Agarilytica rhodophyticola: one gene and its partner. The protein of the gene in region 1 interacts with the protein of each later gene in a pairwise test. Links are inferred from orthologs where the notes say so. Each region holds a gene or a part of one and is shown on either strand. Other genes may lie near its edges. The genes, in order: secD and pheT.

What was found.
Region 2: the proteins of secD (region 1) and pheT interact in binary tests that used the Escherichia coli proteins (3 or more experiments, as listed by UniProt). The link is inferred for Agarilytica rhodophyticola from one-to-one orthologs.

Annotation. Positions count from the first base shown.
Region 1 is NZ_CP020038.1:2,465,511-2,468,708, forward strand. Bases 61-2,930 are described here. They hold secD (protein translocase subunit SecD), read left to right. Parts: upstream 61-496; coding sequence 497-2,365; downstream 2,366-2,930. Other genes in these bases: tgt (tRNA guanosine(34) transglycosylase Tgt), read left to right, coding at 61-312; secF (protein translocase subunit SecF), read left to right, coding at 2,389-2,930. Also shown: more of tgt, read left to right, coding at 1-60; more of secF, read left to right, coding at 2,931-3,198. UniProt on the Escherichia coli protein: Part of the Sec protein translocase complex. Interacts with the SecYEG preprotein conducting channel. SecDF uses the proton motive force (PMF) to complete protein translocation after the ATP-dependent function of SecA.
Region 2 is NZ_CP020038.1:4,167,857-4,171,222, forward strand. Bases 329-3,366 are described here. They hold pheT (phenylalanine--tRNA ligase subunit beta), read right to left. Parts: upstream 3,014-3,366; coding sequence 644-3,013; downstream 329-643. Other genes in these bases: BVC89_RS17475 (MerR family transcriptional regulator), read right to left, coding at 329-353; ihfA (integration host factor subunit alpha), read right to left, coding at 334-660; BVC89_RS17490 (UDP-glucose dehydrogenase family protein), read right to left, coding at 3,120-3,366. Also shown: more of BVC89_RS17475, read right to left, coding at 1-328.

The DNA of each region.
Region 1 (3,198 bases):
CCTACCCGCAATGCTCGCAATGGCCACCTGTTTACCTCATCAGGCGTAGTTAAGATTCGCAATGCAAAACATCGCTACGACACATCGCCTCTCGATCCAGAATGCGACTGCTATACCTGTCAAAACTTTAGCCGTTCATATCTTCACCATTTGGATAAGTGTGGCGAAATTTTGGGCTCCCAGCTTAACACTATTCATAACCTACGATACTACCAAACTCTTATGGCGGGTTTGCGCAAAGCTATCGAGGACGGTGAATTGCAGACGTTTGTAGCGAATTTCTATGAACAGCAAGGACTAACGCGCCAATAGCTGAGATTGATTCGGCTTGAAAGATACTCGGTTCACCCTCATTGAAAAGAAAGCCGGTATAATCGCGGCCTCTCGGGCAGGCTGAGCCGGCCTTATATACTCAGGCCAAGTGAATTGGGATGTTCGCTTGGTGAATTATTATACGACAACAGATATTAGGCCTTTGGCCATTTGGACCCAAATCATGAACCGCTATCCGCTTTGGAAATATCTACTGATTCTCGCCGTTGTAGCAGTAGGTTTCTTATTCGCTTTGCCCAATATTTACTTGCCTGACCCAGCTATTCAAATTTCTGGGAATTCTGCTGCAACCAAGGTAGAACAATCCACTATGGCTGCCGCCCAAAAAGCGCTTGATGCCAAGGGAATTAAATATTTTGGTGTGGAAAACGATGACACCAATGGTCTGATTAGACTTTATTCTAAAGATGATCAGCTGGTGGCTCAGAGTGCGGTGCAAGAAGCCCTCAATGAGAATCAGTATATTGTTGCGGTGAACCTTGCGCCAACCACGCCACAGTGGCTTACTTCCATGGGAGCAGGCCCAATGAAGCTTGGCCTGGATTTGGCCGGAGGTGTGCACTTTTTGCTGGAGGTGGATACACCGCAAGTGCTCGCAGAAGAAATGAAAAACATCGAAACAGCGCTCAAAAAATTCCAACGTGAAGAACGCATGCGCGGTGTATTTGTGCGTGTTGATGGAACTTCGCTGACGGTGAAAGCGGATAACGAAGATAAGCGCAATAAATTTAGTTCTCATATTCGCAGTGAACTGCAGCAGCTTGAATTCGATCGCATAGAAAGGGACGGTGAGTTTTTTGTTGAGGCGACGCTGTCTGATGTCTATATCCGTGAGAAGGAAGCGCAAGCGGTGGAGCAAAACCTCACTGCTTTGCGTAAGCGTGTGAATGAACTTGGTGTTTCAGAACCTATTGTACAGCGTCAGGGGCGCAACCGAATTGTTGTTCAGTTACCGGGAATCCAAGATACCGCGCGGGCCAAATCTATTATTGGTAAAACTGCAAGTTTGGAGTTTCGCCTAGAAGCAAGGCCTAGTGAGCTTGCTTCAAAGAAAACATTATTTCCCTATAAAGACCAAGAGCGTGAGCAGCTCACCGGCGGGGCTTACCTTGAGAACAAGGTAGTGATTCGCGGTGAACATGTTAACAATGCATTTGCTGGTTTCGATCCAGAAACCTCATTGCCACAGATTAATATTAATCTTAATAGCCAGGGCGGCACCTTGATGAATCATGCCACCAGAGACAATGTTGGTCGCAGTCTGGCGGTTTTATTTATTGAATACCATACCCGTACAGAAACCACCTTGGATGAAAATGGACAAGAGGTTAAGACATTTACCCAGATACCCGATAAAAACATTATCAGCTTGGCGACTATTCAAGATGCTCTCAATGCCAGCTTCCGTATCACCGGTATTGACAATCCTCAGGAGGCTTCTGAGTTAGCGCTTCTACTTCGTGCAGGTGCTCTAGCTGCGCCCATGGGCTTTGTGGAAGAGCGCACTATTGGGCCATCTTTGGGTGCTGAAAATGTAGCGCGAGGTGTGGACTCAGTGCAGTTAGGTTTGGTTTTGGTTTTGCTCTTTATGCTGGTGTATTACAAAGCCTTCGGTTTCGCTGCCAACCTAGCGTTGGCGCTGAACTTAACTCTATTGATCGCCATTATGTCGCTGTTTGGTGCCACACTAACCCTACCAGGTATCGCGGGTATTGTATTGACAGTGGGGATGGCGGTGGATGCTAACGTCTTGATCTTCTCGCGGATACGTGAAGAGCTGGCTGAAGGATCACCGCCGCAAACGGCTATTCATGCAGGTTTTGAACGTGCATTTACCACAATTTTAGACGCAAATATCACCACCTTTATTGTTGCCATTATCCTTTACGCGATTGGCTCTGGGCCGGTAAAAGGCTTCGCTGTGACACTGGCGATAGGTATTCTTACCTCCATGTTTACAGCAATTATGGGCACTCGCGCGATTGTTAATATGATGTATGGCAATCGCCCAGTTAAAAAACTCTTAATCTAAGTCGGTAGAATTGGGATAAAAAAATGAACGAGAAGAAAGTGATTAATTTTATGGGGCAGCGCAAGGTAGCGGCTGTTATTTCGATTCTGCTGATCGTAGTGTCAATTGGCTCTTTAGCTGTTAACAAGTTAAGTTTTGGCTTGGATTTTACTGGCGGTACAGCAATCGAGTTGCATTATGAGCAGACGGCAGATCTTGCTGCCATTCGCGCGCAGGTAGAAGCTGGTGGTTTCCCTCCGGCAGTCGTGGCAACCTTTGGTACGGACAAAGATGTATCCATTCGAGTGCAAACCACCGATGCTAAGTTAGGCGATAAACTTGTTAAGTATTTACGTGAAAATTCAGACTCTGAGGTGTCTTTAAAAAGAGTTTCCTATGTAGGACCGCAAATTGGTGAAGAATTACGTGACGATGGCGGTTTAGGTCTATTGTTTGCGTTGGCTGTTGTCATGGTATATGTGGCAGTGCGCTTCCAGCTGAAATTTTCTTTGGGAGCGGTTGCCGCATTGGCCCACGATGTCTTGATTGTGCTGGGTATTTTTTCGGTTCTGCGCTTGGATTTTGACCTTACCGTACTGGCTGCTATCCTCGCCGTTATCGGTTACTCACTTAATGATACGATAGTGGTGTCTGATAGGATCAGGGAAAACTTCCGCAAAATTCGTAAAGCATCTCCTACCGAAGTGATCAATATTTCGTTGTCGCAAACCCTCGGGCGTACTTTGATCACCTCTTTGACTACCTTGCTGGTGTTGCTTGCACTGTTTTTTGTTGGAGGGGAGACCATACATAACTTCGCTATCGCGCTTATTACAGGTGTGGTTGTTGGTACT
Region 2 (3,366 bases), 1.7 Mb from region 1 along the record:
GTTTTTAGTACGGCTAAGACCTCTTCTAGCTCAACGATCATCTTCTTAACCAATTCGTTGTACGCTTCTGCCTCACTTTTAGGCGCTTCACCACTCATTTGCTGCCTTGCACCACCAATGGTAAACCCTTGATCGTAAAGGAGTGAGCGAATCTGACGGATGGTAACAACATCCACACGCTGGTAGTAACGCCTATTACCACGGCGTTTCACCGGCTTTAATTGGGGAAATTCCTGTTCCCAGTAACGCAATACATGAGGTTTTACTGCGCAAAGCTCGCTCACCTCACCAATGGTAAAGTAGCGCTTCCCTGGAATTGCAGGTAGTTCGTCGTTATGACTGGGTTCCAGCATATGCCTCGACTCGTGCTTTTAGTTTTTGCCCTGGTCTAAATGTAACCACCCTTCTTGCCGTAATGGGAATCTCTTCTCCCGTTTTGGGGTTACGACCAGGCCGTTGTTTTTTGTCACGCAAATCAAAATTACCGAAGCCTGAGAGTTTAACCTGTTCATTGCTCTCAAGTGAATCTCTAATTTCCTCGAAAAATAATTCAACAAGCTCTTTGGCTTCACGTTTATTGAAACCAAGTTCTTCATAAAGTTTCTCAGCCAAGTCTGCTTTGGTGAGAGAAACAATAAAATTGTTATCTAAGTCTTGCATCAAATTGTTCCTCCAACCGCTTCACAACAGAAGCCATTGGGTTATTTATTTCTTCCTCATTAAGAGTGCGCGAAGGATGCTGAAACGTCAAGTTAAATGCTACACTTTTTCTTTGTGGATCAATACCTTCGCCGCTATATACGTCAAAGACCTTTAAGTTTTTTAGATATTCTCCCGCTTGTCGTGTGATACATATCTCAAGCTCGCTGACAGGTAGTTCACGCGGCACTAAAACAGCCAAGTCTCTACTTACCTCTGGAAACTTTGAAATAGCCTCAAAAGCCGCCACATGGCTTTCCAGAATGTCATCTAAGGTTAGTTCAAAGACATAGACCGACTTGGGAATCTCAAGTTCTTGTGTGACACCAGGATGTAACGCGCCAATATAACCTACTACCTTATCTTCTATTAAGATCTCAGCAGTTTGCCCCGGATGCAAGGCCGTTCGTTGCGTTGCCTGAAATGTTATGGGTTTCCCACAGAATGAAAGTATCGACTCCACATCACCCTTGATATCATAAAAATCAACATCTCGTTTGTCTGCATTCCAATCTAATGCCGCTCTGGCACCATAGATTAAGCCGGATAAGCCTCTAGTCTGCTGTAATCCATTGGCATCTGGGATAAAGCGCAAGCCTTTTTCAAAAATACGCACACGGCTTTTTTGACGATTGATATTGTGCAACAAGGTGCTAACAAGCCCCGGCACAATAGATGTACGCATCACAGCCATATCGGCACTTATGGGATTCAATAGCTCAGTGGGTGTCGACTTATCGTCAAACATCTTTTGCAACTTAGGATCGATAAAGCTGTAGGTTATAACTTCTTGATACCCTCTGCCCACCAGCTGCCTTTCGATAGACGATACACTTACTTGTGTTTCAGTGACTCTTGGCAAGGTAGCATCCAATTTTACCGGGGCAATAGGCAGGCGGTTGTAGCCATAAATGCGCGCCAGCTCTTCTAACAAATCCTCTTCAATCGCCACATCAAAACGATAGCTAGGTGCCTTAAACGACCAACCATTATTGTCCTTACCTTCCAGTAGAAAACCAAGGCGATCAAAGATATCTTCAACATCGGAAGCTTCCATGGCCATGCCTAGACCTGACTCAATACGCTTACGAGATAGGGTAACGCTCTTGGGCTGTGGCAACGCATCGCTATCGACGACAACTGTTGGGCCAGCTTCACCACCAACAATATCCAAGACAAGTTGCGTGGCACGTTCTAATACGTTATGCGCTTCCTGATAATCTACGCCGCGCTCAAAGCGGTGTGAAGAGTCTGTGTGTAGACCGTAAGATCGGGCGCGGCCTGCAACAGCTAAAGGATTAAAAAAGGCACTTTCAAGGAAAATATTACGCGTGTTTTCGCTTACCGCAGTAGATGCCCCGCCCATAATACCTGCCATAGCAATGGCACCGGAGTCATCAGCAATAACTAGAGTGTCATCGTTGAGTTTAATATCCTGGCCATCTAAGAGCGATATATCTTCATCCTGTTCGGCCATGCGCACATTAATACCGCCGCTGAGTTTGTCTAGGTCAAAGGCATGCATGGGTTGACCAAGCTCGATAAGCACATAATTGGTAATATCTACTACAGGGTCAATACTGCGTAAGCCACAGCGTCTCAACTTTTCTTGCAGCCAAAGAGGACTGGACTTACTAATATCGATATTTTTGATGACACGACCAACATAGCGAGAACAGGCCTCTGACGCTGACAAAGTTACGGCTTTAGTATCGCTAATACTCGAGGAAACTGGATCAAGACATGGTGCAGTAACTTCCGCTTTATTGAGCACGCCCACTTCACGCGCCAAGCCTCGCAGGCTCAAACAATCTCCTCGATTAGGCGTTAGATCCACTTCTAAAATCTTATCATCAAGAGATAGATACTCTCTTAGGTCTTGCCCCGTGGGTGCATCTGTAGGCAATTCCCACAATCCATCATTATCGTCCCCTACTTGCAATTCAGTCTGCGCACACAGCATACCGAAAGACTCAACACCGCGAAGCTTGGCTTTTTTAATTTTGAAATCGCCGGGCAGTTTCGCGCCCACCAAAGCAAAAGGTATTTTTATGCCTGGTCGTGCGTTTGGTGCACCACATACCACCTGCATATCCCCCTCGGGAGAACCGGCAACACGACAAACCTTTAGCTTATCGGCATCGGGATGTTGTTCAGCACTTAAAATCTCACCAACCACAACATTTGAAAATTCACCTGCAACAGCCTCAACACTATCAACCTCTAACCCAGCCATAGTGATCTGGTCAACCAGCTCTTGCGTTGAAATTTCTGGGTTTACCCATTCTCGTAGCCATGCTTCGCTAATTTTCATGAAAAAACTCTAGTTCCTGTTGGTTAAGGTATTAACAGTTAAGTTATTAATAAGTGAATACCTATATGTTATTTATTCGTCTTAAAACACCAAGTGCGCACGCGTCTTAATGTTTAATTTGAGGGCGGCCAATACTGTAATGGGTGAAGCCCTTGTCAACCATTAACTCTGGCTCATACAAATTACGACCATCAAATACAATCTTATTTTTTAACAATCTGGCAATGTTGTCCCAATCTGGCGAACGAAATGCGGACCACTCAGTGCAAACAACCAAAGCATCAGCATCTGCCAAAGCCTCTTCTGAGCGGTCACATAAAATTAGATCATTGCGCTGCCCATAAATGTGACGC